DNA from 2 places in the Sphingopyxis sp. Root1497 genome. Region 2 is predicted to be linked to the other one. Evidence: riboswitches for the same ligand, from Rfam matches in the RefSeq annotation. Region 2 holds a riboswitch; the other holds the start of a gene.

Region 1 (4,500 bases), on a different contig from region 2:
TTGCGCGTCTTGAGCCCGCAATCGGGGTTCACCCAGATCTGCTCGGCGGGCAGCCGCTGGCTCGCGAGTTTCAGCAATTGCGTCATCTCGCCCTCGGCGGGGGTGCGCGGCGAATGGATGTCATAGACACCCGGGCCGATCTCGTTCGGATAGGCGTAGTCGGCGAAGACGTCGAGCAGCTCCATCTGCGAGCGCGCGGTCTCGATCGAGATGACGTCGGCGTCCATCGCGCCGATCGACGCGATGATGTCGTTGAACTCCGAATAGCACATATGGGTATGGATCTGGGTGTCGTCGGCGACCCCCGACGCCGACAGCCGGAACGCCTCGACCGCCCAGTCGAGATAGGCCTGCCATTCGCCGCGGCGCAGCGGCAGGCCTTCGCGAAGCGCTGCTTCGTCGATCTGGATCACCGCCGCGCCTGCGCGCTCGAGGTCGAGCACCTCGTCGCGGATCGCGAGCGCGATCTGGCGGCAGCTCACCGCGCGCGGCTGGTCGTCGCGCACGAACGACCAGTTCAGGATCGTCACCGGACCGGTCAGCATGCCCTTCATCGGCCGGTCGGTCTGGTCCTGCGCATAGCGCCACCATTCGACCGTCATCGGCGCCGGGCGCGACACATCGCCATAAAGGATCGGCGGCCGCACGCAGCGCGAGCCATAGCTTTGCACCCAGCCACTCTGGGTGAAGGCGAATCCCGCCAGCTGCTCGCCGAAATATTGCACCATGTCGTTGCGCTCGAATTCGCCATGGACCAGCACGTCGATCCCGATTTCCTCCTGCCACTTGATCGCGGCGCGCGTTTCGACGCGCAGATATTGGGCATAGGCGGCATCGTCGATCTCGCCCTTGCTATGCGCCGATCGCGCCTTGCGAACCTCGGGGGTCTGGGGAAAGGAGCCGATCGTCGTCGTCGGAAAGGCGGGCAGGGCGAGCCGGTCGCGCTGCAACGCGCGGCGGTCGGCGAAGGGCGAGCGGCGCTCGACCATCGCCGCGTCGATCGCCGCCATGCGTTCCTGTACCGCCGGGTCGTGGATGCGCGGCGAACTGCGGCGCGTCCCGGCGGCGGCACGCGCAGCGGCAAGCGCGTCGGCCACTGTGTCCTCGCCTTCGTTGAGCGCTCGGGCGATCGTCGCCAGCTCGCCGACCTTCTGCACCGCAAAGGCCAGCCATTGCGCGATTTCGGGATCGAGCCGCTTTTCGAGCGCGAGGTCCACGGGCGTATGGAGCAGCGAGCAGGACGGCGCGACGACGATATCGCGCGTCGCGGCGATCGGCGCGATGCGCGCCAGGATCGTATCGAGATCGGCGCGCCAGATATTGCGTCCGTCGATCACCCCCAGCGACAGCAGCATCGCCTTCGGCACGCGGGCGCAGATCGCGCCGAGCTGTTCGGGCGCGCGGACGAGGTCGATGTGCACGCCGTCGACCGGCAGTCCCGCGACGAGCCCGAGATTCTCGCCGAGGCCGCCGAAATAGGTGGTGAGCATCAGCTTGACCCCGGTGCCCGCCAGCCGCGCATAGGCGTCGGCGAAGGCGGCATGTTGCGCATGGTCGAGGTCGAGGACGAGGCAGGGTTCGTCGACCTGGACCCAGTCGGCGCCGGCATCGGCAAGCGCGGTCAGGATTTCCGCATAGACGGGGAGCAGGGCGGGGAGCAGCGACAGCGGTTCGACCCCGCGCCCTTTCGCCAGCATCAGGTAACTGACCGGACCCAGCAGCACCGGGCGGGTGTGATAGCCGAGCGCCTTGGCCTCGCGAAACTCATCGACCAGCCGTGTCGACGACAGGCGAAAGACCTGCCCCGCTTCGAGTTCGGGCACCATATAATGATAGTTGGTGTCGAACCATTTGGTCATTTCCTGCGCGGTCGCGTCGAGGCTGTGGGTGCAGCCTTGATGGCCGGCGCCGCCCTGCGTGCCGCGCGCCATCGCGAAATAGGTGTTCAGCCCGACCGCGGCGCCGTCCCATCGGTATCGCGCCGGAATGGCGCCGACCATCGCCGAGGTGTCGAGCACATGGTCATAGAGCGAGAAATCGCCCGAGGGCAGGATATCGGCGCCGAGCGCGCGCTGGCGCGCCCAGGTCGCGGCGCGCAGCGCGGCGGCGCCTTCGCGCAATTCCTCTTCGTCCTTCTTGCCCGCCCAATAGCCTTCGAGCAGGAATTTCAGTTCGCGGCGCGGGCCGATGCGGGGGAAACCGAGCGTGGCGACGGTGATGGCCATGTCTTCAAACCTTGCGTTGGGCAAGGGACGGGCCGGACCACAAGCAACGGCCGATGCGTCCGGCAGGACAAGCCCGGGCGCAGCCATGCATGCGACCAGACCGGACACCCCGCCGGAGGACGTTATCTGACGAGGCAGGTCTCCTGGCTCACGGATCGACGCGGGGGTCTGGCCTTCCCGGTTCCTTGCCGAACCAGTGACACGTATCGACCACCGCTCACCGCTTACAGTTGCGGGGGCAGCGCCGGCCTTGCCCCGAAAGGCGCACCGGCTTCCCGTCTTAGCCCCATGTCCTGCCGGACGCGGGGAACCTCGACCAGCCTAGAATAGCTCCGACCGGCGAGCTGTCAATACGCATATAAAGATTTCTTTATATGTTGATCCGCGCACCATCCGCCGTTGCGAAGGGGGTCGCCAGCGTGATGGTTTTTCGCTTATGCTGGCGCGATGCTGACGATGATCCTTCCGGCGCTCGCGCTTGCGGCCCAGGCCGCCCCGGTCCCGCCCCAGACGACGCAATTGCCGCCGCCGATTCCGCCCATCGCCGGCCCGGCCGCGCCGCTGGTCGAGGTCGATACGCGCCCCTTTGTCGCACTTACCACCGACCTCGGCACGATCGTCGTGCGGCTCGAGGACAAGCGCGCGCCGATCACCTCGGGCAATTTCCTGCGCTATGTCGACGGCAAGCGCATGGACGGTTTCAAATTCTATCGTGCGACGCGCAACTGGGGTCCGGCGAACCAACTGGTCCAGGCGGGCAACCGCGGCGACCCGCGCACCAACTTCGCGCCGATCGCGCACGAACCGACGACGACGACCGGACTCACCAATTGCAAGGGCGCGCTGTCGATGGCGCGGCTCTACCCCGGCGACGCGACCAGCGACTTCTTCCTGTTGCTCGGCGACATCAAGGGTTTCGACGCCGATGCGCCCGGCGGCGACGGCGCGGGCTTCGCGGTGTTCGGCGAAGTCGTCGCGGGCGCCGATGTCGCGGAGAAGATTTTTGCCGCGCCGGTCTCGCCGACTGCGGGCGAAGGGGTGATGCAGGGCCAGATGCTCGACCCGATGGTGACGATCAAGACCGCACGCCGCGTTCCGGCGCCCGCGAACGCGCCGGCGGGTTGCGTGGTCAAAGCGCCGTAATTCCGCGCCGACACCCCCATCATTTATTTTGCGTTCATCCGCGCTGTGGCTATACCGCGCCCATGACTCAGCGTCCCACCCTGCGCGCCTCGACGCGCCTGCTCGCCGCCGCCCTTGTGATCACCCCCCTGCTGGCCGCTTGTGCCGGGGGCAGCGGCGTCAAAAAGGACACGCGTTATGTCGCGCGCGACGTCAACACGCTGTACCGCGCGGCGCAGGACCGGCTCGACCGGAACCAATATGGCCTCGCCGCCGCGCTGTTCGACGAGGTCGAGCGCCAGCATCCCTATTCGCCCTGGGCGCGCCGCGCACAGCTGATGAGCTCGTTCAGCTATTATATGGACCGCGAATATGCGCCGGCGATCGAGGCGTCGCAGCGGTTCCTGTCGATCCACCCGGGCAACAAGGACGCCCCCTATGCCTATTATCTGATCGGCCTCAGCTATTATGAGCAGATCAGCGACGTCACCCGCGACCAGAAAATCACCCAGCAGGCGCTCGCCGCCTTGGGCGAAGTGATCCGCCGCTATCCCGACAGCCGCTACGCCGCCGACGCGCGGCTCAAGGTCGATCTGGTGCAGGACCATCTCGCGGGCAAGGAAATGGAAATCGGCCGGTTCTACCAGCGCAGCTCGAACTGGCTCGCCGCGTCGATCCGCTTCCGCGAAGTGACCGAGAAGTTTCAGTCGACGAGCCACACCCCCGAGGCGCTCTATCGCCTGACCGAATGCTATCTCGCATTGGGCGTGCCGTCGGAAGCCAAGAAGTCGGCCGCGGTGCTCGGCGCCAACTACCCGGGAAGCAAATGGTATGAGCGCGCGTATCAGCTGATGCAAAAGAATGCGCCTTCCGCGTAACGCGCGGGGCGTGGATTCGCTTTTTGTTCTGATGTAAGGGCGGGTCATGCTGACGGCCCTGTCCATCGCCAATATCGTCCTGATCGAACGGCTCGACCTCGATTTCGCGGCCGGGCTCGGCGTGCTCACCGGCGAGACCGGGGCGGGCAAGTCGATCCTGCTCGACGCGCTCGGACTCGCGCTCGGCGCGCGCGCCGACAGCGCGCTGGTCCGCCAGGGCAGCGACAAGGCGCAGGTGACCGCGAGTTTCGCGGCCCCCGCACCCGACACGCCGC
Region 2 (4,500 bases):
GAAAGGTGAAGGAGATGAGGAAGTTGGCGAACCACTGGAAAAATCCGCACACGGCCAGCGCCGAGCCGCGGATCTGGTTCGGGAACATTTCGCCCAGCATCACCCACATAATCGGGCCCCAGCTGAGGTTGAAGAAGATCACGTACAGATTGGCCGCGATCAGCGCGAGCGTGCCGAGCGACGACGAGAGCTGGAGCTTCCCGCCGGCATCGAGCGTGCCGTTGGCAAAGGCATAGACGAGCGCGAACAACGTCACCGCCATGCCCGCCGAGCCGATCAGCAGCAGCGGCTTGCGGCCGATGCGATCGACGAGCAGGATCGTTCCGAAACAGGCGGCGATCGACACGATCCCCGACACGATGTTGATCTGCAGCGACTGGTCCTCGGTAAAACCGGCGAGCTGCCACAGCGTCGCGCCATAATAGAAGATCACGTTGATCCCGACGAGCTGCTGGAACACCGCGAGCAACAGCCCGGCCCAGACGATCGGCCGTACCCCGCCCTTCACCGGATCGAATATGTCGGACAGGCGCGGGCGATGGTCGGCGCTGAAGCTGGCCCTGATCTCGTCGACCTTGGTCGCGGCGGCGGCGGCGCCGAACAGGCGGGTCAACACCTTGCCGGCCTCGTCGATCCGCCCCTTCGACACCAGATAGCGCGGGCTTTCGGGAATGAAGAACAGCGCGACGAGAAAGACCGCCGCCGGCACCGCCTGCATCAGGTACATCCAGCGCCACGCCTCGATCCCCGCCCAATAGGGCGCGGTCGATGCTCCGGCGCTGGCGGCGAGGAAATAATTGACGACGAAGGCGGCGGTCAGCCCGGTGATGATCATGATCTGTTGCACCGTCGTCATCCGGCCGCGGATATGGGCGGGCGCGACCTCGGAGATATAGGCCGGCGACAGCACGCTCGCGGCGCCCACCGCCATGCCGCCCATCATCCGGGCGACGACGAACAGCGGCTGGGCATGGGCAAAGCCCTGGATCAGCGCGCCGATGAGGAACAATATCGCCGACAGGATCATGACGTTGCGGCGCCCGATCGCGTCGGCGAGCGTGCCGGCAAGAAAGGCGCCGATGAAGCAGCCGATCAACAGCGATCCGACGGTGAAACCGAGCCCCGCCTCGCTCAGGGAGAACGCCGACCGCAACCCGTCCTGGGTGCCGTTGACCGCCCCGCTGTCATATCCGAACAATAATCCGCCGATCGTCGCCACCGCGACGATCGCCGTAATGAGCGCCAGATTGGTCTGGCCTCGCGACGCTGTGTTCATTCACCTCTCCCAAGGTTCTGTTATGGTAGCGCTATCATGAAGGGCAAGCCGCGCGCGCGCAAGCCCCATTCACGCCGCGGCCGGAACGCCTGTCCGCGACGGCGACCGCGATAAAGCCGATTGCGAAAGCGCGGCATTGCTCTATGGGCTTGCGCCGCGGGGGCCTGGCCCCCGCAAGATCGCGCCGGTGCCCGAAAGGGCTTAAAACGGGAACACGGTGAGAAGGCCCCGCTCGGGCTTTCGACTCCGAGGCTGTCCCTGCAACTGTAAGCGGTGAGCGCGATGCACCGGTCCGGACTCCTTGTCGGGGCCAGCCACTGGGGCAACCTGGGAAGGCGTGCATCAAGCTGTGACCCGCGAGCCAGGAGACCTGCCAGCGCACCGGTCGCTCTTGCCTTGGTCCAGGGGATGGTCATGGCACGGTAATCCTCCGTCTGAGCGACGACCTGTGCGGCTGGGGCCGCATCGGTGCGTGGTGACGGAGCGACTTGTGCCCGCCCTTCGCCTGCACCGACCGGTTCGCCGGTACGCCCCCGCCACTTCGCTCTGGCGCAAAGGGGGCTTATCCCATGTTGAAGACCGGTTTCATTTCCCTCCTCGCGCTGACGGCGGCGACGCCCGCCTTCGCGCAGTCCAATCCCGACGAAACATCGACCGACGCGAACGGTGATACCATTGTCGTCACCGCCAGCGGCGTCGAACAGAGCCGCACCGAAACGGGCCACACCATTTCCGTTATCACGCGCGACGATCTGGAAACATCGCAAGTGACGTCGATCAGCGACGCTTTAAACCTCGTGCCAGGCGTAGCTGTCGCACAAAGCGGACCCGTCGGATCGCAAACCAGCGTGTTTATCCGCGGCGCGGAAAGCAGCCAGACGCTGGTGCTGATCGATGGCGTGCGGATCAATGATCCTTCGACGCCCAATGGCGCGTTCGATTTCGGTGGATTGCTTACGGGCAATATCGACCGGGTCGAGGTGCTGCGCGGTGCCAATTCGGTCATCTGGGGCAGCCAGGCGATCGGTGGCGTCATCAGCGTGCAAACCGTCGCACCCACGGACACGCTGTCGGCCAATGCTTTCGCCGAATATGGCAGCCATGACACCGCCAAAGTCTTTGGCAATGTGTCGGGCAAGAGTGGGGTCATCTCCGGCAGCGTCGGCGCCGGCTATTATCGCACCGACGGTATTTCGTCGCTCATCGGCGGCACCGAACGCGATGGGTACAGGAACTTCTCCGCCAACGGAAAGTTGCTCGTCGAATTCTCGCCTGCCCTCGCACTCGATCTGCGCGGTTATTACAACAAGGGCCGGATTGAATATGACGACGCCTTTGCCTTTCCGGGCAACCCGGCAAATTCCATTCCCGAATCCGATAACGAACAGTTCGTCGGCTATGCCGGGTTGAACCACGACCTGCTCGACGGCAAGTGGAGGGGGCGCCTGTCGTACAGCCGTACCGACCTGACCCGCAAAGGCAGCGAGGATGGCGCGACCGGTCCTTTCAACTACAATGTTTTCACCGCGCGCGGCAAAGTCGACCGTTTTGCCTATGACGGCAATGTCGACTTCGGCATCGCGTCACTGGTTTTCGGCGGCGCCCATGAAGAGACGTTCGCCAGCACTTTCTATCCCTTGGGCGGTGACACCACACCCACCAGGTTCAAAAGCGACTATTCCAGCTTTTACGGACAGATTGGCGTACACCCGTTTGACGGCCTGACGGTCAACGGCGGCGTGCGATACGAAGATCATTCACAATATGGCGACCACACAAGCTTTGGTGCCGACGCGGCCTATACGCCCAATGATGGCAAGACCATATTCCGCGCGAGCTATGCCGAAGGTTTTCGTGCGCCGACGTTGAGCGAGGCATTGCCGCCATTCGGCAACATCAATCTGAAACCGGAAACCTCCAAAGGCTTTGACGCCGGAATCGAGCACAGTTTTATCGATCGCAAAGTCACGGCGACCGCGACCTACTTCCATCGCAAAAGCAACGACCTCATCGCTTATAATCCCGCGACATTCCAATCGGAGAATATCGGGCGGGTGAAGTCGGAGGGCGTCGAGCTTGGACTTATCGTCCGGCCCAACGACAATCTGGACGTGCGGGTGAATTACGCACTGGTCGATGCTACCACTCGCTCCCCGGGGGCCAATTTTGGCAACCAGCTTGCCCGCCGCCCAAGGGACAAAGCGAGTTTCGTCGCCGACTGGAAATCGCCTTGGGGCCTGAAACTGGGTGCAACGATTGCCCTGACCGGCGACAGTTTCGACAATATCAACAACAGCTTCGCCAATCGCCTCGACGGATACTGGCTGACCGCCGTGCGTGCGGCTTTCCCAATCACCGATCAGCTCGAAGTTTATGGCCGGATCGAAAATCTGTTCGATGAGGATTATGTGGTTGTCAAAGGCTATAATACTTACGGTCGCACAGCCGCCATTGGTATCCGCGTAAAAATCTGATGCAGGGGGTCGGCCTGGCGTCTGTGTTTGCCGCCGCGGTGCTGCTGGTTTCGACCGGCAGCGCCGTGGCGCCGCCCGACGCCGGGCCGCCGCCTTCGAAGCCACTGCGCGTCATGTCGACGAACCAGTGCACCGACCAGCTGGTGCTGGCGCTGCTGCCGCCCGAACGGATCGTGTCGGTGACCTGGCTGTCGCGCGATCCGTCGGGATCGCTGATGGCAAATGCCGCCAGGCGGGTCGGGATCAATCACGGCCTCGCCGAGGAAGTCGTTCAGCAACAGCCCGATCTGATCGTCGCCGACCGTTTTTCGAAACCGACGACGCGGGCGATGCTCAAACGGCTCGGCTATCCGATGATCGAGGTCGACGACGCGACCAGCTTCGATGCGATCCGCGCCAATGTCCGGCAGGTCGCGCGGGCGGTCGGCGAAGTCGCGCGCGGCGAGGCGATGATCGCCCAAATGGACCGCGAGCTTGCCGAACTGGCTCGCGATCCCGGGCCGCCGCTGCGTGTCGTCGCGTGGGACGGCGGTGGTTTCAGCGCGAGCAAGGGGTCGCTCTATAACGCGGTGCTCGAAGCGGCGGGCGCGGTGAACATCGCCAACGAGCCGCCGGTGTCGCGCTATAATCGCCCCGACACCGAAGTGCTGCTCGTCGCCGCGCCGACCCTGCTCGTCAAGGGCGCCGGGGTCCGCCCCGAATATGGAATGCGCGAGAATATCGAGCGTCATCCGATCGTTCGCCGCTATT

What was found. A riboswitch is a leader RNA that binds a small molecule or an ion and turns the genes downstream of it on or off. The one in region 2 is predicted to bind cobalamin.
Region 1: it holds a riboswitch for cobalamin, as region 2 does, so the genes downstream of both, metE (5-methyltetrahydropteroyltriglutamate--homocysteine S-methyltransferase) here and ASD67_RS01395 (TonB-dependent receptor plug domain-containing protein) in region 2, are expected to answer to the same signal.

Annotation. Positions count from the first base shown of each region.
Region 1 is NZ_LMGF01000003.1:978,639-983,138, forward strand. Features, by position in the region: gene metE (5-methyltetrahydropteroyltriglutamate--homocysteine S-methyltransferase) at 1-2,225, opposite strand, end outside; cobalamin riboswitch at 2,342-2,555, opposite strand; gene ASD67_RS08060 (peptidylprolyl isomerase) at 2,673-3,368, shown strand; gene ASD67_RS08065 (outer membrane protein assembly factor BamD) at 3,431-4,225, shown strand; gene recN (DNA repair protein RecN) at 4,272-4,500, shown strand, end outside.
Region 2 is NZ_LMGF01000001.1:303,389-307,888, forward strand. Features, by position in the region: gene ASD67_RS01390 (sugar porter family MFS transporter) at 1-1,276, opposite strand, end outside; cobalamin riboswitch at 1,450-1,668, shown strand; gene ASD67_RS01395 (TonB-dependent receptor plug domain-containing protein) at 1,846-3,750, shown strand; gene ASD67_RS01400 (ABC transporter substrate-binding protein) at 3,750-4,500, shown strand, end outside.